2 regions of the Alkalihalophilus lindianensis genome follow, and region 1 is predicted to be linked to the other one. Evidence: riboswitches for the same ligand, from Rfam matches in the RefSeq annotation. Region 1 holds a riboswitch; the other holds the start of a gene.
The links. Region 1 has a riboswitch for cobalamin ahead of RYX56_RS12630 ((2Fe-2S) ferredoxin domain-containing protein). Riboswitches for the same ligand answer to the same signal wherever they lie in the genome.
Positions count from the first base shown of each region.

Region 2: it holds a riboswitch for cobalamin, as region 1 does, so the genes downstream of both, RYX56_RS15125 (ribonucleoside-diphosphate reductase subunit alpha) here and RYX56_RS12630 ((2Fe-2S) ferredoxin domain-containing protein) in region 1, are expected to answer to the same signal.

Region 1 covers NZ_JAWJBA010000004.1:13,072-24,927, reverse strand. Annotated here, with positions in the region: gene cobA (uroporphyrinogen-III C-methyltransferase) at 1-110, opposite strand, end outside; gene RYX56_RS12680 (cobyrinic acid a,c-diamide synthase CobB) at 177-1,553, opposite strand; gene RYX56_RS12675 (cobalt-precorrin 5A hydrolase) at 1,568-2,692, opposite strand; gene cobM (precorrin-4 C(11)-methyltransferase) at 2,689-3,462, opposite strand; gene cobI (precorrin-2 C(20)-methyltransferase) at 3,462-4,163, opposite strand; gene cbiE (precorrin-6y C5,15-methyltransferase (decarboxylating) subunit CbiE) at 4,163-5,374, opposite strand; gene RYX56_RS12655 (cobalt-precorrin-5B (C(1))-methyltransferase) at 5,364-6,479, opposite strand; gene RYX56_RS12650 (precorrin-8X methylmutase) at 6,482-7,129, opposite strand; gene cobK (precorrin-6A reductase) at 7,151-7,921, opposite strand; gene RYX56_RS12640 (sirohydrochlorin chelatase) at 7,927-8,811, opposite strand; gene cobJ (precorrin-3B C(17)-methyltransferase) at 8,833-10,416, opposite strand; gene RYX56_RS12630 ((2Fe-2S) ferredoxin domain-containing protein) at 10,536-10,925, opposite strand; cobalamin riboswitch at 11,042-11,225, opposite strand; cobalamin riboswitch at 11,340-11,530, opposite strand; gene RYX56_RS12625 (cysteine hydrolase family protein) at 11,672-11,856, shown strand, end outside.
Region 2 covers NZ_JAWJBA010000005.1:31,134-42,989, forward strand. Annotated here, with positions in the region: gene RYX56_RS15100 (alanine/glycine:cation symporter family protein) at 1-39, shown strand, start outside; gene RYX56_RS15105 (helix-turn-helix domain-containing protein) at 174-713, shown strand; gene RYX56_RS15110 (alpha/beta hydrolase family protein) at 710-1,651, shown strand; gene RYX56_RS15115 (hypothetical protein) at 1,656-1,850, shown strand; gene RYX56_RS15120 (YbjQ family protein) at 1,831-2,148, shown strand; cobalamin riboswitch at 2,280-2,475, shown strand; gene RYX56_RS15125 (ribonucleoside-diphosphate reductase subunit alpha) at 2,662-4,833, shown strand; gene RYX56_RS15130 (ribonucleotide-diphosphate reductase subunit beta) at 4,852-5,886, shown strand; gene RYX56_RS15135 (hypothetical protein) at 5,867-6,481, shown strand; gene RYX56_RS15140 (bile acid:sodium symporter family protein) at 6,555-7,517, shown strand; gene pcrB (heptaprenylglyceryl phosphate synthase) at 7,723-8,409, shown strand; gene pcrA (DNA helicase PcrA) at 8,484-10,712, shown strand; gene ligA (NAD-dependent DNA ligase LigA) at 10,728-11,856, shown strand, end outside.

The DNA of each region.
Region 1 (11,856 bases):
TCATAAGCTATAACATCTGCTTTTTGAATACATTCAAGACCATACACTGTGATTAACTTTGGATCGCCAGGCCCTGCCCCCACTAGAAATACTTTTCCTTTTTTATTCATCCTCTCACCTTAACTCTCTAAGTTTTGCCTGATCGTTTACTAGACCTTCGACCTATTTAATTTCTTTTATACACTCACTTTACTTCTCAAGCATTTATCAACCCATTTTTCAACCATAGATTTACATGAAGCAAAGTGAAAATGAGTATATCCAGCTACTAGATTATGATTCAAATAGCCTTCCTGCTTGGTGCCTCTCATTCCTTTTGTAACATATGCCGGTCGCACTTCTTGATCATTATGGTAGGTGGAGTAATGAAATTCATGACCTCTAGCTTTTTCATTTTTACCTAATAAGAAGTTACCTTCTTCTCCACTAATTTCTCGATAACCTAATGCAGCTAGTTTCATTTGCATTTTCACTTTCCCCGGAATAATGCCTACCATCGGAAACTCTAAATGACCTGTTGTTTCAATTGCTTCAGTCAAATACATAAAACCTCCACATTCCGCAAGAGTTGGTAATCCATTTCCAATCGCAACCCTTACAGAATCTTGAACATCTTTGTTTTGTGAAAGTTCCTTAGCATATTCTTCTGGAAAACCGCCTCCTAGATATAAACCATCAATATTTTCAGGTAATGGTTCATTTGATAGCGGTGAAAAATAAACCAACTTAGCTCCATAGGACTGCAAGAGTTCTAAGTTTTCTGGATAATAAAAATTAAAAGCAGCGTCTTTCGCAACTGCGATTCTTATATTCTCCTCTTTCTTTTTATTAAATATTGATTTTTTCTCACTTAAAGGTAGGTACGGGGCTTTTGATAGCTCAATAAGTTGATCGACATCCACGGTCTCTAGGATCAAGTCCCCTAATTTATTAAAAAATGGATCTAGCTCCCCTCTTTCAATAGAAGGAACCAGCCCTAAATGTCTTTCAGGGATTTTTATGTCAAGCTCTCGTTTTAAGTAACCGATTACTGGTACATCACATTCTTGTTCAATAGCCGTCTTTACAATCTTATAATGTCCTTCACTTCCGACTCTATTTGCAATAACACCGACAATGTTGGGTCCTTTAGCAAGCGCTTGAAAGCCTTTTACAATAGCGGCTGCACTTCTTGCCATACTTGCACAATTTACAACAAGTAAAACAGGACTCTCAATAATCATACTTATATCCGCTGTACTACCTTCATTATTCTTCGGATTCTTACCATCAAAAAAACCCATAACCCCTTCAATAATCGATATATCTGCTCCTTGACTTCCACGTGCAAAAATATCTAATACTGTGTCTTTTTCAAGCATCCAACTATCTAGATTTCTAGAAGTGCGATTCGTGACGGCAGTATGATAAGAAGGGTCAATATAATCAGGACCACATTTAAAGCCTTGTACCGTTAACCCTCTTTTTTTCAGTGCAGACATTAAGCCAATTGTTAATGTTGTCTTTCCAACGCCACTCCCTGTCCCTGCTATGACGATTCGATGATCCTTCATTCAAAACCCCTCCGCTAGTACGGAATTATAGCAACTGAAATCGTTACATTTCCTGATTTTTTCTTAATAAGAGAAAGCGTTTTTGCGCCACTGTATAACATAGCAGCTGGTTCACTAACACCATATGCACCTGTAAATTTGTATACTGTTTCAGAAGGGTCCTGAATTGACATGCGGTTTAATTCTTTTGCCGAATAACAAATAAATTCCCAGTTGTATTTATGAGCCACGGCAAGGAGACCTTCTTCGTCCTTTTTTAAATCGATTGAGCAAATTGCCTTGACACTTTTTATTGAAAATTTCAATTCATTTAGTGTTTGTTGGATAACTTGTTCAATTTCTTCGGTAGAGGTACCTCTATTACATCCAACTCCCAGAACAATGACCTTTGGCCGATATAAAACACCATTTTTAAGTATATCTTTTTCTGTGTTTTTTAAATTTCGGTGGGTCACAACTAATGCTGCTCTCGGTTTTGCTTTCATTGCATCCTCAATCGTCGAGTAAACCTTAATCGACTCAGGGAGGGGGTGTTTATAATGCCACCATTCCTTTTCACCTGACTCTTGAACCACTGCAACTTGTTCTTCATTCACAACTGAGGCGCTTACAGGTGTTAAGTTCTTAGCAGATTCCCACTCCCAACCAAATCGACTCCCAAATAAATCAACTGCAATCGTTTGTTGCACATCTGATGCTGTTGTAATGACAGGTTTAGCGTCAAGTATGTTAGCTACTTCCTTCGTTAATTCATTAGCCCCACCAAGATGCCCGGATAATACACTAATGACATGTTCACCTTTATCATCTATAACTAGGACAGCCGGATCCGTTTTTTTGTCTTTTAAAATTGGAGCAATCATTCGGACAACCGCGCCTAGGGAAACAATCATGATAATTCCTTTATATGATTGGAAAAGGGACGGTAACAAAAGGCGTACATTCCCTTCAAATAATTGGATGTGACGTCTATGTTCATCTCCTCTTTCAAATTTACTCATATAGAACAAATCTGATTGATGGAATTTTGAATTTAAGTCTCGAGCTAGTTCTACGCCATGTTTAGTGATCGCGACGATTGCAAAACTCCCTTTTCTATCAAGTTCTACCTTCTTTCCTTCCTCTAAAACGAGTGTCATGGCTTCACACCTTTTCGAAATCCATGAGTAAATTCTTTATCATATAGCTTTGATTTAAATTCCTTATCATGGATATTTTTATCTAATGCCCAACCAGCTAAAATCATAGCTTGTTTTCGAATCCCGTTTACACGCATATCCTCATCCAAGTGTTCCAGTGTAGAGCGAACAATTTTTTGGTCTGGCCAAGTTGCTTTATATACCACCCCTACTGGGGTATCCTTGCTCCAACCTGCAGTTAAAAACTCTTTTACAATTTTCTTCGTCAAAGTTGCACTTAAAAACAAAGCGACTGTACAATTATGCTTTGCTAAGTCGCTTAACTTCTCCGCTTCAGGAACAGGAGTTCGCCCTTCTGCACGAGTAAGGATAACGGTTTGAGTTAAATCAGGAATCGTTAACTCAGCACCTAGTGCAGCTGCAGAAGCAAAGACTGAGCTAACACCGGGGATAATTTCTATACTTACTTCTTGCTTATTCAAAATGGATATTTGTTCCATTATCGCACCATAAACTGCGGGATCCCCCGTATGAACACGCACAACTCGCTTTCCTTCTTTCAGGCGCTCAACCATTACTTGCACCATTTCTTCAAGATGCATCCCAGCCGTTTTAATAATTTCTGCTTCTGAGTTTGCTTGTTCTATTAAAGCTTCACTAACAAGTGAATCAGCATACAAAACAACATCTGCCTCTTTCAGTTTTTTTAAGCCCTTTACTGTTATAAGGTCTGGGTCTCCAGGTCCTGCTCCAATAATTGTTATCTGCATTATTTTCTCACCACCATTAGAGTTAAATATTCTAGTTCAGCTCGGTCTAGTTCGTGAATATCCCAAACGATTTCTTCATCAGAAGTTACCTTTGTCACAACTGAGGCTTTATCTAGCAAATCTAGCTCGCTTAATACTTCAAGCATTAAATCTATAACTTTAGCTACTTTAATAAAAACGACACAATCGTTTTCAATAAGAACTTTTTTCATTGCTTCATAGTCAGCCCTCGCTGGTACTATAGCTACATGATCATCCCCTTCAGCTAAGGCTATACCAAGTCTTGAAGCAGCACCATTAACTGAGGATATGCCTGGAACTGTTTGGATTTTCACTTCAGGATGACGCATTTTCACTAGTTTCATCATGTGGATAAATGTACTGTATAAAAGAGGATCCCCTTCTGTAACAAAGGCCACATCCTTCCCCATTTTAAGGTGCTCCCACACTTGATCAACTGTATTGGACCATTCACGCTCTAAAATAGTAGGATCTTTTGTCATCGGAAATACAAGACCTAGCATTTCTTTTTCTTCTGGTTTTATGTAAACATCAATAATTCGATGAGCATAGCTTTTGCTACCCTTTCTTTTTTTCGGATACGCAACGACATCTGACTCTTTGAGCTTGCGAAATGCTTTAATTGTGAGTAATTCCGGATCTCCTGGACCGACTCCTAAACCATACAAAGTTCCAGTCATTATGATTCTCCTTTCTTATGTTGAGCTGTGATTATATATATAGGGTTTAAAGCATCAAAACGTGTTAAATTTAAAATCGGTTTGCTCCTTGAAATTTGAGCAAGTGTAATCGTTGTCTCAAGTCCGTTTCGCTTAAACCCTTCTACTGCTTGCATTAAGTTTTCTATCGTAACGGCATTTAAAACAATTCTTCCACCTTCTTTTAAGCGAGAACAACAGGCCTCTAAAATATCCCCCATATTTCCTGCCGTTCCTCCAATGAAGACTGCATCTGGGTCAGGGAATGTATGTAAGTGATCTGGTGCTTTCCCATGAATAGCAATAAAATCCGTTCGAAATTTAACTTGATTTAAATAACAGTTTTCTAAATCATGTTCGTTCTTTTCAATGGCATATACTTGTCCTTTTTTTGCAATGAGACAGGCTTCAATTGCAACTGAGCCAGTACATGTACCGATGTCCCATATAATGCTATTCTCGTTTAGATTTAACGCCATAAGACTAAGACTTCTAATTTCCTTTTTCGTAAGCAGTCCTTTTTCAGGTTTCCTTTGATGGAATTCATCATCCTCAATGCCAAAACTCCAGGTTTTAACTGCCTCTACCTTTTTAAGAATTACCACATTAAGAGGAGAAAACTCCATTTTTTCCATCTCTACAAGTTCATAGTAGCCACAACGTTCGTTTTCTCCCCCAAGATTTTCAGCAACAAATGCACGGTATTCGTTTACTTCGTATGACCGCATGTAGCGGGCGATTTCCGCAGGGGTGTTTTTTTCATCTGTTAAAAGTACTATTTTTTCCCTACCATTTATTCGTTGGACCAAGCCTTGGATACTTCTTCCATGAACACTCGTTACATAAGCATCCTGCCACCCTTCATTCATGCGGGCAAATGCAAGTTGAATTGAGCTCAAATATGGATAGATTTCAATATCTAATTTTTTTCCTAAATAGCTGCCAATCCCATAAAACAATGGATCTCCAGAGGCTAATATAACCACCTTCCGTGATTCCTTATGTAAATCATCTACAAGCTCTTTTAGTCCTCCCTTAATCACCCTTTTTTCTCCAGGATAATCACTAAATGATTTTAGTAGTCTTTCTCCACCTACTAATAAATCACTTTCGTAAATGTATTTTTCATAGAGAGGAAGGAGACCTTGTTTTCCTTCATCACCTATTCCAATGACCTTAATCTTATGCTCTATCATCTTTTCCTGCCTTCCCAAGAAATGTACCCTTCATCGAGTACAAACTTGTTTCAATCAAGATTCCACCTCGCACCTCTTTTAACCCTGCGGTGCAGCAATAGTTACAGAGAATGGTAAAGAAATCATCATAGCCATTTGTAAGCATTAAATCACCTACTTGTGAAGCTGTATTCGCTCCCCTCACTTCTTCAATTAAACTTTGATCCGTTACCCCGGCTTCACATGCCACACTCGTTAAAAAGTTGAAATCAACAGGTGCGCTTTTGGAGTGAACCATCATCACACCCTGAGCAACTTTTGAAAATTTTCCCATCATTCCCACAAGTGAGACCTTTTTTACACCTTGCTTTTTGCATTGTTTTAAAGTAAAGCCAACAAAATCCCCCATTTCAATAAAGGCTTCTTCCGGAAGTTCTGGATATTGTTGAATGCCATACTTTTCGCTCCTTCCTCCTGTAGAAATCACGACATGTTCACACCCACTTGCCCTAGCAACACTTACCGCTTGAACAATACTTGCCATATAAGCGGAACTAGAAAAAGGAATCACGGTCCCCCTTGTCCCAAGAATTGATATGCCACCAATGATTCCAAGACGTTTGTTTAACGTTTTTTCCGCCATCTTTTCTCCAGCAGGTACTGAAATGATAATTGTAATCCCCTTTTTGATTCCATATAATTGAAGGATCTCTTCAGCAGTTTCACAAATCATTTTTCTAGGCACTGGATTAATTGCTGCTTCTCCTACTGGCACAGGGAGGCCTTCTTTCGTGACACGCCCAACTCCAACTCCTCCGTCTAAATGAATTCCAGGTTTCAAAGACCAGCAAACTTTTGCCTGAATCAAGGCACCATGCGTGGCATCTGGGTCATCCCCTGCATCTTTAATCGTTTCTGCTTCAGCAAAATCAGAACCAATGTGACATTTTTCCATCTCGAAGGTGGCAAATTTCCCAATTGGCAAGTAAATTGTAGATTCTAGTTGCTCTTCTCGTGTGATGAGAGCAACTAGTGCTGCCTTTGTTGTAGCTGTAGCACACGCCCCAGTTGTATAACCAGAACGCATCTCTTTCTTATCTTTCTTCTTTACTTTCGCTTCCATTTTTATGCCTTTTCAGCTAAGAGGGATATTGCATTCAAAGCCGCAACTGTAACCGTACTACCGCCTTTTCTACCAACATTTGTAATGAAAGGCACATCCAGCTTTGCTAATTCTTCCTTTGATTCAGGTGCTGATACAAACCCAACCGGAAGACCAATTACTAAACTAGGCTTTGCATACCCTTCCTTAATCAATCGAATTAACTCAAGTAATGCAGTAGGTGCATTTCCAATTGCAAAAATGCCCCCCTCAAATTGTTGAATTGCTTTTCTTACAGAAATGATTGCGCGAGTTGTATTTAACCTTTTTGCTTCTTTCATTACATCTTCATCCGAAATATAAACGTTCACACTTCCCCCATGTTTTTCAATCCTTCCTTTGCTAACCCCGCTTACAATCATTTGAACATCCGCATAGACTTGTTCACCATTCCTAATGGCTTTGATCCCTGCTTGTATTGCTTTTTCATGAATAAGCATGCTATGACCAAGTTCAAAATCGGCTGAGGCATGAACGACTCGTTGCACAATTTTATATTGCTCTTCTGTAAACGAATGCTCACCAAATTCTTCGTCAATCATATTGAAGCTCATGCCTTCAATCTCCTGTGGCTGTACTGTTAAAGGTTTAAAATCTGTAAGAAAGTCCATTTTATTTTCCTCCGTTCGTTATTATCTCTCTACTAATAAATTTTTGATATGTGCTAACACACCGGAAAAATCTGAGTAAAGATTTTTATAATCAACTTTTGGTCTTTTAATCATAATTGTTTCAATACCAAGCTCTATTGCTGCTTCAACTTTCTCATCGACTGATCCAACTTTTCCACTTTCCTTTGTAATCATTGTGGTTACACCATATTGCTGATAAAGGACTTTATTAAACTCCTTTGTAAAAGGTCCTTGAATAGCTACAATATCTTTTTGTGGAAAACCTAATCGTTCACACTTTTCCATATTATCTTTGCGAGGAAGCATCCGAGCAATTACCCGAATATCAGGTTGATGCAACAGTATCTCGGTAAAGATTTGAAGAGTTTTGCTTCCAGTCGTTAGCATAATGACTCCTTTTTTTTCAAAAGCTTGTTGTGCTGCAATAGCATAGCTATCCACCTTTGTGATACCTTTACCGTCATGAGATTGTTTTTCACGTTCATATCGAATATAAGAAATTCCAGCTTCAGTTGCAGCGTTTAACGCATTCAGACTTGCTTCTTCTGCAAATGGATGACTGGCATCAACAATGGCTTGAAATCTTTGTTTTTTGATCATCCTTACAAAATCTTCTTTTTTTAATCGTCCAACATAAACATCAAGTCCAGCCTTTTTCAATTCGATCGCTGCATTATCCGTAACAACTGTTGTAACCAAAGAATGTCCTTCATTCTTAAGTAATATTGCTAATTCTCTTGCATCACTTGTGCCAGCTAAAAAGAGAATCATAGCTTCTAAACCTCTTGGTGTTGGTGGTCATGATGATGGTCGTGATCATGGTCATGGTCATGATCGTGATGATGGTGGTGATCAATATGTTCCATCGCCTCGATTCGGTACTGACACGTATCGCAGTTCATTTTAACCTCACCTTGGAGTGCCTCTTCAATTCGATCTTTAATAATCGTTTGTAATTTCCTATGAAAACCAAAATAGCCTGCTAGTTTAAATTCAATGCCTGAATACTCCTGTTCAAACTCTTCAACCATCGTTTCTAGGCGTTTGATTAATATGCCTGTAAATAAGAAATATGGTAAGATAACGATTTTTTTGGCCCCCAGTTTAATACATCGTTCAACACCTTCTTTAATAAGTGGATCAGTTACTCCCATAAAGGCAGGTTCTACTAACTTATAATCGAGCTTTTCCCACAGCAAGCGAGTAATTTTATACAAATCACCATTAGCATCCGGGTCACTACCACCTCGACCTAATAAAAGTATTGCTGTACTAGGGTCCGCATTTGCTAAATTTTCCCCTACTTCCACTAGGCGATCTTTACAGATTTCCATTGTTTCCTCGTGGATGCCAAAAGGTCTTCCATAAATGAATTGCACTTGAGGATATTTCTTTTTTGCCTCATCAATTGCGGCTGGGATATGAATTTTTGAGTGCCCAGCAGCGAGTAGCATAAGCGGAATTACAAACACGCTTTGTGCCCCTTTTTCTACACATGATTGAATGCCTTGTTCTATTGTTGGTTTGGCAAATTCTAAATAACAAGTTTCAATTAATAGACTTGGATCTAACTGAGTAGATAGTTCCTCTATCATTTTCCTAACTTGTTCATTTCCTTCAGGATCTCTACTTCCATGTCCTACTAGTAAAATTGCTCTCATTTTATTCTCCCCTTATGATTATTAATCTCCGCATGGAGCCGGCTCAATTTCAATTTTGGGTGTCATGTCTTTGTATGTATAATTTCGAATCTTGCCAACACGTTTAAAGTACTTAAACAAGCGTTCGTTAGGGTGACCCTTTTCTTTATATTCATATATAATCTTTTCAATAACATCCACGATTTGATCAGGCTCAATGCCTTCGGCTACCGGTTGACCAGCATGAGCAGTACGCCCAACTGTCTTTGCACCTAAAAACAGATCAAATTTTCCTTTTCTAAAAATTACACCAATGTCATCATTCACTGCTCCATAACAAGCCATCCCACAACCATTAAACCCAACTTTCAGCTCTTTTGGCAGTTCAAGTCCACTAAGCTTTTCATGGATCTCTTCTGCGTAAGTAATGGAATCTTTTTTCTCACCATCACAGAAATCACAAGCTTTCAGTTGAAAAACATCTCCAAGTGGTTCAAGAATAAATCCTGCCTCTGTTAGTTTTTCTGTAATAATTTCAGGCTGAGAGGTCGGGATTCGCAAATGGATTTGATGATGTGGTGTATATTCCATTTTCCCTTCATCTCCAACAACTTCTGCCAAAGTAATCATTTGTTTGGGAGTAAAATGCTTATTGGCTACTCCAGGACTTATTGCAAACTCAAATACAGAGACAACGGGATGATGAACCGTCGTTGTATGTTGAATTTTATTAGAATCACCTCTTACTTTATTCAAAGCCTCCAAAGCTAACTCTAAAGAAGTCTCTTCAGGTACTAATTCTTCCGTTGTTGCGGAAACTTCTATTTCTCGTTCGCCATCTTTTTTTCCTTGATGGAGTGCCCAAGGTTCATTTTCGTTTCGTAAGCGTTCATGAGGTTTTAAACGTTGTTCTGTTGTATCTAACGTATATTTCCTTTGATATCCTCTAGGAGTAATCATTTTTTCATCATAAAGAAAAGTAGATGAATTCCCTATGACAACTGTTGTAAGCATTCCAATATCATGATCTAACATATTTTCAAGATCTGTGATCACTACATGTTGACGTTCACGAAAAGCACTTTTCACTAGACCGACTGGCGTTTGGGGCGATCGGTATTCGAGGAGGATTCTCTGAGCTTCTTGAATCTGTCTTGTTCTTCGTCCACTTTTAGGATTGTATAAACTAATAACAAAATCTGCTTGTGCTGCCGCATCAATTCTTTTTTCAATGAGTGTCCATGGAGTAAGGTGATCACTTAAACTTATCGTACATGCATCGTGCATAATCGGGGCACCTAATAAAGAGGCACAAGAGTTACTCGCAGAAACTCCTGGTATTACTTCTACACTCACACCAGTTGCTTCTGACCATCCTTTTTCAATTAGCACCTCATAGACGAGTCCAGCCATCCCGTAGACCCCAGCATCTCCACTAGAAATAACCGCTACTGTTTTTCCTTCTTCAGCAAGGCGAACAGCTGCTTGGGCACGACTTACTTCTTCTGACATTCCTGTGCTAATAATCTCTTGATCTGTTAATAACCCTTTAATGAGATCGACATATGTTTTATATCCAATGATGCAGTGACTCTCTTGAATTGCAGTTAGTGCCCTATTTGTCATATGATCAAAACTACCAGGCCCGAATCCAATAACCAGTAATTTACCTAGCACTTTACATCCCTCCTTATATCCAACAAGCTAAACATCCGTATTTAATCATCAAATGTAAGCCGTTTCATCTAACTCTTTGCTCCTTCCAATTCAACTTTAGATATACCCTTAATACATTTATCTGTGTTGATTGCTTTCATTTCATCATTATCAAAGCTGTAAATTAGAGAATCTTTCAAGTTAACTGTTGAATCTTGATGACTCTTTATAAGAGACCTCCCTACTTCACTTGAAGTAACTGAATACCAGTTTCCTTCAGGGTAGACAACAACCACACATGCATCTTTACAACGTCCATTACACCTAGTTCTCGATGTATGAATTTGTTGATCTAGTTCCCTAATTTTAATCTCATCTCGTATCGCTAACGTAATTTCTTCACCTTCTTTTCGCATACAACTTGAGCCATTACAAATCAATACATGCTTTTTTGTACCATTCAAATTCCAAGTAGTCATATCCTCACTCCTAATTTCAAAAAAATAAAAATACACCCCTAGGTAGAGGTGCATTAAACGCCATACTTATAATAAGCAGCATCTATTACACTTCTCTACCTATGACCCGTAGGTATTGAAGAAAAAAAATCAAGGCAGGTTTCCTGACTTGGGTTCATCATTTCATTGTGTCTTCCCGAATTACCAGTGACCTTCATACAATGAAACTTCCCCTTACAGTGGCGGGACCGTGACGGATTTACACCGTGCTTCCCTTTTAAGCATAACGAAAAATTATGCACCTTGTTTTAACTTGTGATAGAAAATAAAAAAACCTTAGCTTCATTTTCGAAGTTAAGGTAGGTAGGCATGTCCAAAGTAGAGTTCTACTTACAAGAACTCTAATATGATCATCCCACATCCTCCCTCCGAAGATTGGATACAATATTAAAAGCAGGTTTCCTGGCTTGTGTCTAAATCTTACTCATGTCCCTTCCTAGAGTAGAATACTCCAGTGGTTTGACATTTTCATCAACACTTACAGTAGCGGGGGCTGCATCAGACTTTAACTGATTTCCCTATTATCCCAAAACAATATCTTGGGCACTTTTAATATACTGTCTATTAAACTATGATTTATTATATATGGCAACCATTATTTTAATTCATCTGTTTTTTTAAAAAGTTAAAAATTTATTATTATTTTTCTTTTTTACTTTGAAACTTGTATATTCTTATACTATATAAAATTTTAAGAGGTGAAGAAAATGACAACAGCTATATTAGTGATTGATATTCAAAATGACTATTTCCCAAATGGAAAGATGGCTTTAACAAACCCTGAGCAAGCAGCACAAAATACGGCTAAACTGCTTTCACACTTCAGAGAAACAGGCGCACCAGTCTTTCATGTACAGCATATCACAGAAGGTGAAGTCGTTCCTTTTTTCCA
Region 2 (11,856 bases), on a different contig from region 1:
GAAGCTGCTAAAGCAGGTTCAGTGAAAAAAGCAAGCTAATACTTTTATTGGGAGGCTCTGTCGAGTAGACAGGGCCTTTTTTGTTGGAGGTAGTGGTGGGTAAGCTAGACAAGGACATACAAATATATTATTATCATTATATATAATGATAATAATAAAGTGGAGGGTACGACGTGTCCCGAAAAAAGGCTGATATCATGCTCCATCCAATCCGCATGAGAATTATTCAAGAGCTTCTTAAAACACCAAATCAAACGGTGCAACACCTGATCGATCATCTTGAGGATGTGCCGCAAGCAACGATGTATCGTCACCTGAAGCTTCTTTTAGATGCTGGACTTATTCATGTAGTGGAAACGAACAAAGTTAGAGGTACGGTCGAGAAGGTCTATGCGGTAGTGACCGATAATTTGACTATCTCTGATGAAGAAATAAAAGAGACTGCACCTGAAGAGTATTTAAAGTATTTTATGACGTACCAAGCGAACTTACTGAAAGAGTTTGAACGTTATGTCATGAGTGCGGAACCCCGATCATATAAAGAAGATGGGCTAGGTTTTTGGCAAGCAACGCTTCATTTAAGCGATGAGGAACTTTTAGAGTTTGGAGAAAAGGTAGGTCAGTTGATTCAAGAAGCAGTTGATAAGAAGCCGAATGAAAATAGACGTGCCAGAACATTGGCAACCATTTTGATACCGGAGGCGGAGTCATGAGTTCAAAAGAAGTTTCAATTGAACAAGGTGAGATCACGATCAGTGGAACAATCGACATACCTAGTAAAGGGCAACCGCATTATCCGGCTGTTCTGATCTTATCAGGATCAGGTTCAGCTGATCGAAATGGGAATGGCAAAGGAAAGCAAGTTTTTAATTTGTATAATTCTCTTTCCACTTTTTTTGTGGGAAATGGATGTCTCACTCTTCGCTATGATAAAAGGGGAGTGGGGAAGTCGACCGGAAGCTATATGGAAGCAGGGATGTGGGATTTAGTTGAGGATGCGAAGGCTGCGCTTCTTTTTTTGAAAAAACACCCACAGGTGGATCCAAAGCGTGTGTTCATCGTTGGTCACAGTGAGGGAGCCATGCTTGCGCCAGCAGTTATAGAAGATGAAAAGGTAGCAGGGTTAATCTTACTCGCTGGTGCATCTGAATCAATGGCTGAGGCCCTTTCCTATCAACGCCATCAAATGGTAAGAGGCTTACAAGATATCGAGGGGATAAGGGGCAAACTTCTGAACCTATTTAAAGTAGTAGAAAGAGTGGAAAAGCAGGGACCGAAATTTGATGAAAAGATGATGAGGGCAGATGCTGTAACGGCTCGTTTTCAAGGGGTTAAAGTAAATGCAAAATGGTTTCGCGAGCACTATCAATTTAATGTGCGAGAGTCATTGAAGAAAGTCGAGTGTCCCATCCTTGCCATTACAGGATCAAAAGATCTCCAAGTGATACCGGAGCGAGTGTTTGAAGTAGAGAAGCTAGTAGAGGGACAGGTAGAGGCGAAGATTATCCAAGGGATGAATCATATGCTTAGAGATCAAGAGGAGGATTATTCCATTCTTCAACTTAAAAAGGCATATAAAAAGACTGGAACAAAGCCCCTCTCAAAAGAGCTAACAAAGACGATGAGAGATTGGTTAAAGAACTATGTATAGGCGCTTGAAATTCGTTCTTATCAGTCTAGCTGTCCTTTTTCAACTGCTGACCATTCTTTTTGTTTTTATTAATATCACATGGGCTCTACTAGCGGTTGGAGGAAATGTAGCTAGTTTTCTAGCAGTGTTAATCGTTTTTATGCTGGAACGAAAAAAGGAGAAAGAGGAGGAAATTGATTATGAAAATAGTGACTACTGATTCAATTGCGGGATCTGAGATTATCGAAGTGATTGGCTACGTAAAAGGGGGAACGATTCAGACGAAGCATATAGGCCGTGATATTACAGCGGGGCTTAAAGGAATTGTCGGTGGTGAAATTAAAGGGTACAACGAGATGATGGATGAAGCCAGAAAGCTTGCGATCCATCGCATGGTAGAGGAGGCGACGAAAAAAGGAGCAAATGCAATTGTCGGAATGCGTCTCCAATCATCGACGGTTATGGGGTCTGCAGCAGAGATCATTGCTTATGGTACGGCCGTTAAAATTAAGGAATAAGAATGAAAGCCTTGATGCTAATATGCAACAGGGCTTTTAAAAATTTGATTGAAAGAAAAGTCTTGCATCTCAGCTATATTTCCGGTACGATTTCAATATATCGTAGCATTGGAAGTTTTATTCAACTATATATTGTATTACGAAATGTTGGTGCTGCTTAGCAGCTTAATAGGGAATCTGGTGAGAATCCAGAACTGTCCCCGCAACTGTAAGTGTGGATGAAATGAGGCAACCACTGTATAAGAGTGCTTAATAGGTGCTTATACGGGAAGGCTCAAAGTAAGGTGAAGCACAAGTCAGGAGACCTGCCACCATTTCTTAGTCAGCTATCTTCGGGGGATGAGAAGTGAGACGGCAGCGACTAGACAAGCGCTATTTTAAGTGACTGTCTACTGCTCGTTTAGTTTGCAACGACCAACGAAGCCGTTTTACGTCCTATCTCTCAAATTGAGGGGTAGGGCGTTTTTTTATTTGTTATCGAGATGAGGAGTGAGAGAAATGAAAGAATTAAAGATGATGAACAAGCAAGATACACAATTACAGCAACGTTTTCCGAATCTAGTAACAGAGGAGTGGTTAGAGGAAACATCTACATTAACATGGCAGCAACGCGCATTATCAGCATTAAATGAACTCTCCGTTGATCAACCGGATTGGACGTTTGTAGCGTCATTTTGCTATATCAATGATTTGAAAGAGCATATTGCCAAAGGGCGAGGAGAGGAAGTTGATTCTCTTCCATTAAGCTTCCCTGCCTATTTCAAACAGCAAATAGAAAATGGTATCTATGACAAACGTCTGGACTCCTATACTAGTGAGGAACTAAATCTACTAGCTCTTGTGATAGAACCAACTCGTGATGAAAAATTCACATATATTGGGATTAAAACATTAGCCGATCGTTATTTAGCTAAGAACTTTGAAGATCAAATTATCGAATTGCCACAGGAGCGTATGTTGGTCATTGCGATGATGTTGATGGTAGAAGAACCGCAAGATAAGCGGCTTGATTTAGTAAAAGAAGCCTATTGGGCGTTGTCTAACTTATATATGACAGTTGCCACACCGACACTTTGTAATGCTGGTAAAGTAGGTGGTCAGCTCTCGAGTTGTTTTATTGATACAGTCGATGATGACCTTCGCTCTATTTTTGATAGTTGTACAGATGCCGCAACCGTAAGTAAAAATGGTGGTGGACTTGGAATATATCTCGGTAAGATCCGGGCAAAAGGCTCGTCGATTAGAGGATTTAAGAATGTCTCGTCTGGAGTCATTCCTTGGATGAAGCAGCTTAACAATGTTGCGGTGAGTGTCGATCAGTTAGGGCAACGTCAAGGGGCAATTGCTGTGTACTTAGATGTTTGGCACAAGGACATATTTGCTTTTTTAGATGCCAAGTTAAATAACGGTGATGAACGTCAACGAACACATGACTTATTTACAGCTGTTACGATTCCTGATGTATTTATGGAAGCAGTTGAGAAGCGAGAGAATTGGTCTTTGTTTGACCCTCATGAGGTTCGAATTAAGATGGGATATTCTTTGGAAGATTTCTATGATGAAGCAAGAGGCGAAGGGGAGTTTCGACAAAAGTATGCTGAATGCTTAGCGAATTCTGAGCTCTCGCGGATAGAGGTTCCTGCTATAGAGATTATGAAACGTATCATGCTTTCTCAATTAGAAACAGGGAGCCCGTTTATGTTCTATCGTGATACGGCAAACCGATTAAATCCTAATCGCCATAAAGGGATGATTTACGGGTCTAATCTATGCACAGAGATCATGCAAAATATGAGTGCAACTACGGTCATTGAAGAAGAGCTAGAAGAAGATATGATTTCGATTAAAAAGAAGCCTGGTGACTATGTCGTATGTAATTTAAGCTCACTTTCACTTGGGACAGTGTTAGCGGATGAGGTCGTAGAGCGAGTGGTCACAATTCAAGTACGTATGCTAGATAATGTGATTGATTTAAACCAAATAGGAGTTAAACAAGCAGAGCAGACAAATAAAAAGTATCGAGCAATTGGATTAGGTACGTATGGATGGCATCATCATCTAGCAAAAAAGGGCATTATCTGGGAAAGTGATGAGGCTATTGAGGAAGTAGATCGTGTGTATGAGCGAATTAATAGAGCAGCCATAAAAGCGAGTGCACAGTTAGCACAAGAAAAAGGCGCGTATCCTCATTACGATGGCTCAGATTGGCAAAGTGGAGAGTATTTTAGAATGCGTGGGTATGAAAATGAGGATTGGAAAGAGGTTCGCTCAAAAGTATCTAGGTATGGGATGAGAAATGGTTATGTGATGGCGGTAGCACCAAATGCGACTACTTCACTGATCGCGGGCTCAACAGCTTCCATCGACCCGATCTTTTCAAAATACTACATCGAAGAAAAGAAAAATTATCGTATTCCAGTTGTAGCACCTGATCTTGATCCTACAACGACATGGTATTACAAGCCTGCACATGCCTTAGACCAGAAGTGGAGCATAAGACAGAATGGTGCGAGACAACGCCACGTTGATCAAGGCATCTCGTTTAATCTCTACGTACCAAGTACAGTGAAAGCAAAAGAGTTGCTTACTCTTCACTTGCTTGCTTGGAAAGAAGGGTTGAAGACAACCTACTATGTACGTTCGACATCAGTCTCAGTTGATGAATGTGAAAGTTGTTCAAGCTAATTATGAGGAGGAGAATCAATGAATCTAGAAAAGAGAAAGCTCTATGATCCCACAGCTCCTAATGCATCAACGGCGATCGTAAATGGAAAAAGCTCAAATGTCCTAAATTGGGATGATGTCCGTTTTAGTTGGGCATATCCCCTTTATAAAAATATGCTAGCAAATTTTTGGACGCCATTTGAAATCAATATGACTCATGATGCAAAGCAATTTAAAAACCTGACCGAGCCTGAACAAGAATCATTCAAGAAAATTATTGGTCTATTAGCTTTCTTAGATAGCGTACAAACTGATTATTCAATAAAAGTTGCTGATTACTTAACGGACTCGTCTCTTGTTGCCTTAATGAGTGTGTTGTCTTTTCAAGAGGTTGTTCATAATCAGAGCTATTCGTATGTGCTCTCCAGTCTTGTTCCAAAATCAACTCAAGATGAAATTTTTGATTACTGGAAATCTGATCCGATCTTGAGGGAACGAAACGAATTTATCGTAAATGGCTACGAAGAATTTATTCACAATCCCACTCCTGAAACGTTAGCCAAATCTATCGTCTATGATGTCATTTTAGAAGGAGTAAATTTCTACTCTGGCTTTGCCTTCTTCTATAATTTAGCTCGTCATCAAAAGATGGTCTCTACTTCTACAATGATTAACTACATTAACCGTGATGAGCAGCTTCATGTCTATTTGTTTACGAACTTATTTAAGGAGCTACAACATGAACACCCTGAATTGAAAACAGAAGAGATGGAGTGTTTTGTTAAGGAGGCTTTGATAGAGGCAACAGAGCTTGAGTTAAAGTGGTTCAAATACATTATTGGCGATCAGGTTGAAGGGGTGACTCCTGCAGATATGGAAGCATATTTAAAGTTCATTGCAAATAAAAGGGCAAAACAGCTTGGCTATGACCATATCTTTCCGCAGCACCGTACGAACAATTTGAAGTGGATTAAAGCATACGAGGATGTAAATGCAGCTAAAAGTGATTTCTTTGAACAAAAATCTCGTCAATACGCCAAGGTGTCAAGTGATAATGGCTTTGATGAACTTTAAGAAGGGAACAATCACTATAACGGCTGATCGTTTCCTCGTCGAAAAGGTGTTGCAGGAAGGGGCTTTTCACAAGAGTCTCAAACAATTTAGATTGCCTAACGAACAGCAGCAAGCGATGCTTCGGGCACTTCGAACTTTAGATGTTGATCTTGCACTAGCTTTCGATGGGGAAACAATCCTAGGGTATACAATGATTTTGCCACCAGAGGCAGATGAGCGCTGGTCGCAAATGGCTCAAATTAAAGTTCTAGGCGTAATTGAAGTGGCTATTCCTTTAAGAAATCAAGGACTAGCCAGTGCATTACTTACAAAAATACTTGGCGCGAGATCTTATGAAAAAGACATCCTAATCTCGCTTGAGTACCGCTGGCATTGGGATTTATCATCAGTAGAGGGGGATAGTAGCCTCTACAAGCAACTTCTTCAAAAGCTCCTAATGAAAGGGGGCTTTGAAGAGGTATTAACCAACGAACCAGACGTGATGGCCTATCAAGATAATTTTATGATGGCGAGGTTTGGGAGTGAGATTACAAGTGAAGAATATCTACGCTTTTTTGAGTTGGCTGGAGGTCCGACTACAAATTTATTAAGATGAGTTATCAAACTAAGGTTGCAATCTAACCCTATTGAAGTTAGAATTATTGAAATATTTAAAAAGGAGGGGTTGGATGCAAACACTTGAAAAAGTTGGTTTGTGGATGAGTAAGTATTTTGCTCTTATTATCATTTTATGTAGTTTTGTTGCGTTCTCTGTACCACAGTTATTTACGTGGATTGCCCCTCATATCACGCTGCTACTTGGTGTGATTATGTTTGGAATGGGTCTGACGATGAGGGCGGTCGACTTTAGTGTGATAGCGAAAAAGCCAATTCCAGTCGTGATTGGAGTTGTGGCGCAATTTTTAATCATGCCGCTTGTTGCCTATGCAATAGCTATATTACTGCAACTTCCACCTGAACTTGCAGTAGGTTTAATCCTTGTTGGAGCTTGCCCTGGAGGTACTGCGTCAAATGTAATGGTTTATTTAGCGAAAGGGGACTTGCCCGTTTCGGTGGCAATGACCTCGATTTCTACACTTTTAGCACCCTTATTAACACCAGCTATTCTTCTATTATTGGCTGGTCAATGGTTACCTGTTAATGCAGGGTCGATGTTCCAATCGATTATTCAAGTTATCATTATTCCAATTATACTTGGTTTACTAGTTAGAAAATTCTTCCCACGTGCTGTGGAAAGCGGAGTAAAGACATTGCCAATTATCTCGATTGTGGCGATCTTAGCGATTGTATTAGCTGTAGTCGGTGTAAACCAAGCAAATATCGCTCAAACTGGATTGCTCGTATTTCTAGCTGTCATGCTACATAATGGATTTGGGTTACTCTTGGGGTACGTAGCAGCGAGGGCTTGTGGGCTCGATGAAGCGAAGAGAAGAGCCATTTCAATTGAAGTAGGAATGCAGAACTCGGGATTAGGAGCATCACTAGCTGCAGCTCATTTTTCTCCATTAGCTGCACTTCCAAGCGCCATTTTCTCTGTTTGGCATAATGTATCAGGACCTGCCCTAGTATCCATTTGGTCTAGAAAAAATAAAGATCTTGAACCTTTACAAGCTGAAAAGAAAATTAGTTAATGAACGAAAGCTTCTTCCTACTAGTAAATACTAATAGGGAGAAGCTTTTTTGTTGAATGTGAGATAAATGATGTAGATCTCCCATTCCTTCTGTTGGGCGACAAGCAACCTGTTCTTTGATATAATGACGTTCAGAATCATGTGATTTAATATAGCTAATCCCTTTTTAATTTGTTGAAGGGAATGACATAGGAGTTGAAGATTCATGCTTGAATTTACAGAATGGAAGCATGTGTTTAAATTAGACCCAAATAAAGAGTTATCAGACGAAGATTTAGAAGCCATTTGTGAGTCAGGGACAGATGGCTTAATTATTGGTGGGACTGACGGAGTGACACTAGATAATACGTTACAGTTGCTTGCTCGTGTAAGGCGGTTTTCGGTTTCAGTGGCATTAGAAGTCTCCAATCTTGAATCAATTACACCAGGATTTGATTATTATTTCATTCCTTCGGTTTTGAATAGTCAAAAGATCGATTGGATCTCTGGCTTGCATCATCAGGCTATTAAGGAGTATGGCGCCATTATGAACTGGGATGAAATTGTGGTGGAAGGCTATTGCATCCTAAATCCTGAAGCTAAAGCAGCGGTTGTAACCGAAGCAAAAACAAATCTAAGTGATGAAGATGTCATTGCCTATGCAAGAATGGCAGAGCGTCTTTACCGGTTCCCGATCTTCTATTTGGAATACAGTGGAACATACGGGGATTCAAACTTGGTAAGAAAAGTGAAACATGTCCTAAAGGAGACGAAGCTTGTCTACGGGGGCGGAATTGAAACTCTTGAACAAGCACAAGAAATGGCAGAGGTAGCGGATGTAATTGTCGTAGGGAATATCATTTATGATAATTTAGAAGCTGCCTTAAAAACGGTAAAAGCTGTTCAATCATAAATTTGAGATTAGATTGCATCAAAGGTTGTAGAGCTGTAAACTAATAACAAGAACATTCGTTTGGTGGTGAAGGTATGCAAGAGAAAATAATAGAGAAGATGCTTTCAGGGTTAAATCCTGAACAAAGGCAAGCAACAACTCATACAGAAGGACCCTTATTACTTATGGCTGGTGCGGGAAGTGGGAAGACACGAGTGCTTACTCACCGTATTGCTTATTTGTTACGTGAAAAAGCGATTGCACCTTGGAATGTGTTAGCTATTACATTTACGAATAAAGCAGCACGAGAGATGAAGGACCGTGTCGCAAAACTAGTAGGGCCGGTAGCTGAAGATATTTGGATCTCGACATTCCACTCGATGTGTGTTCGGATCCTAAGACGTGATATCGACCGAATTGGCTATAATCGCAACTTTACGATTCTCGATTCATCAGATCAACTATCTGTGATTAAACAGATCTTAAAAAAGAAAAACATGGATCCGAAGAAATTCGATCCAAGAAGCATGCTTGGTACGATTAGTGGATGGAAAAATGAATTGAAAAAACCGGATGCTTGTATGAACCAAGCAACTGGTCTTTATGATCAGACTGCCGCTGAAGTGTACGTCGATTATCAGAAGCAATTAAAGAAAAACCATGCCCTTGATTTTGATGATCTGATTATGAAAACGATTGAGGTATTTAAGCTTGTTCCAGAAGTGTTAGAATTCTATCAACGCAAGTTTCAATACATTTTAGTGGATGAGTATCAAGATACAAATAAAGCTCAGTATATGCTTGTACGAATGCTCAGTGATAAGTATGAAAATATTTGTGTAGTTGGGGATTCTGATCAGTCGATTTATCGTTGGCGCGGAGCAGATATTGCTAATATTCTATCGTTTGAAGAAGATTATCCTAATGCGACGGTTATTTTACTAGAACAAAATTACCGCTCAACAAAAATGATCTTACAAGCGGCAAATAAAGTGATCGAAAACAACTTCAATCGTAAGCCTAAAAATTTATGGACTGAAAATGACCCTGGTCCAAAGATTGGTTATTACGGCGCTGACACAGAGCAATCAGAGGCACAGTTTGTGGTTGAGAAAATTCGTGAAGCAACAAGAGATGGCTCACATTCCTATTCTGATATCGCGATTTTGTATCGTACAAATGCTCAATCTCGTGTAATTGAGGAATTTTTCGTTAAGTCTAATATTGAATACAATATCGTTGGCGGGACAAAGTTCTATGATCGTAAAGAAATTAAAGATGTCCTCGCTTATTTACGTTTGATTGCAAATCCTGATGATGATATCAGTTTGCAGCGTATTGTCAACGTGCCAAAGCGCGGAATTGGTGCAACAACCGTTGATAAAATTGGAGCGTACGCGGTGGAGCAAGGGATCTCTCTGTTTGCTGCCCTACAAGAAATTGAGCAAGTAGGTATTACTGCGCGTGCAGTCACAAAGTTAAAAGAATTTAGAGATCAATTGGCACATTGGATTCAAATGCAAGAATATCTTTCGGTAACAGAGCTAGTTGAGGAATTACTTGATCGGACAGGCTATCGTGAGATGCTACGAAACGAGCAATCGATTGAAGCGCAAAGTCGACTTGAGAACATTGATGAGTTTATTACGGTTACCAATGAGTTTGAAAAAGGTAATGAAGATAAATCTTTAGTCGCTTTCTTAACTGATTTAGCACTTGTTGCAGACATTGATAAGTTAGAAGACGACGAAGGTGGAAAGCCTAAAGATGCGATCACCTTGATGACACTGCACTCAGCAAAGGGACTTGAATTTCCGCTTGTTTTCCTTATTGGAATGGAAGAAGGAATTTTTCCGCATAGTCGATCCCTTTTTGAGGAAGAAGAAATGGAAGAGGAACGTCGCTTAGCATACGTAGGAATTACTCGGGCTGAAAAGCAGCTTTACTTAACAAATGCTAGAATGCGTACATTGTACGGTAAGACGAATACGAACCCACCATCTCGTTTCATTAAAGAAATCCCGGAAGAGTGTTTAGATGAAATGAATGAACAAAAAGCGACACCAGCGTGGATGAAAACATCTCGTGGGGCTTCTCTTGCTCCTAAAGCAAGGCCACAAGTGAGAGCTTCGGTAACGACATCTACTGGTGGCGATCAATTTTCGTGGGCGGTTGGAGATAAAGCTGAGCATAAAAAATGGGGAGTCGGGACGGTTGTTAGCATAAAAGGTACGGGTGAATCTGTGGAGCTTGATATTGCATTTCCACAACCAACTGGTGTTAAACGACTTTTTGCTAAGTTTGCCCCGATCACTAAGCAGTAAGAAAGGAAGAACAGAATGGAGCGACAAGAGGCAGAAATACGAGTTCAAACCTTGCGTGAGAAATTAGAAGAGTATGGCTACCATTATTATGTATTAGATAACCCCCTTGTTACAGATGCTGAATATGATCAACTTATGCAAGAGCTCATTGCTCTTGAAGGAGAGCATCCTGAATTAGTAAGTGAAGATTCTCCGTCTGTACGTGTGGGTGGAGAGCCTCTTCCTTTCTTTGAAAAGGTTGAACATCAAATTCCAATGCTAAGTCTTGGCAATGCTTTTAATGATCAAGAGTTACGTGATTTTGATCGACGTGTTCGTGAGCGTGTCGGTGATGAGGTGACGTATAGTTGTGAGTTGAAGATTGATGGTTTAGCTGTTTCGTTAACCTATGAGGATGGAAAATTTGTGCGTGGAGCGACACGTGGCGATGGAACGATTGGTGAGGATATCACGAATAATTTGAAAACCATTCAAGCCATTCCACTACGTCTAAAACAGCCTGTAAGCGTAGAGGTTCGCGGGGAAGCGTATATGCCTAAGAACTCATTCGAAGCCTTGAACGTGGCCAAGGTGGAAGCAGGTGAAGAGAAGTTCGCTAACCCGCGTAATGCAGCAGCCGGCTCTCTTCGTCAACTTGATCCTAAAATTGCAGCAAAGCGTCATTTATCAATCTTTATTTATGCGATTGGAAACGCAGAAGGGCAAGACCTCGCTTCGCACCATGAAGGATTAGCGTTTCTAAGTGAGCTTGGCTTTAAAGTAAATAATGAAAGTAAACATTGTCCGACTATTGAAGAAGTAATCGACTATACAAATGAATGGTTAGAAAAACGAGCAGAACTTCCTTATGAAATTGATGGGATTGTCATTAAAGTTGATTCGATTGAACAGCAAAAAAGTCTTGGTTTTACCGCTAAAAGTCCTAGATGGGCAACCGCTTTTAAGTTTCCAGCTGAAGAGGTCGTAACGATCCTCCGGGATATCGAGCTTAGCGTAGGGCGCACTGGCGTGGTGACACCTACAGCTATTCTGGAGCCTGTAGTCGTAGCTGGAACGACAGTTAAGCGTGCTTCTTTGCATAATGAAGATTTAATTCGGGAGAAGGATGTAAAGCTTGGCGATACAGTGATCGTTAAAAAAGCAG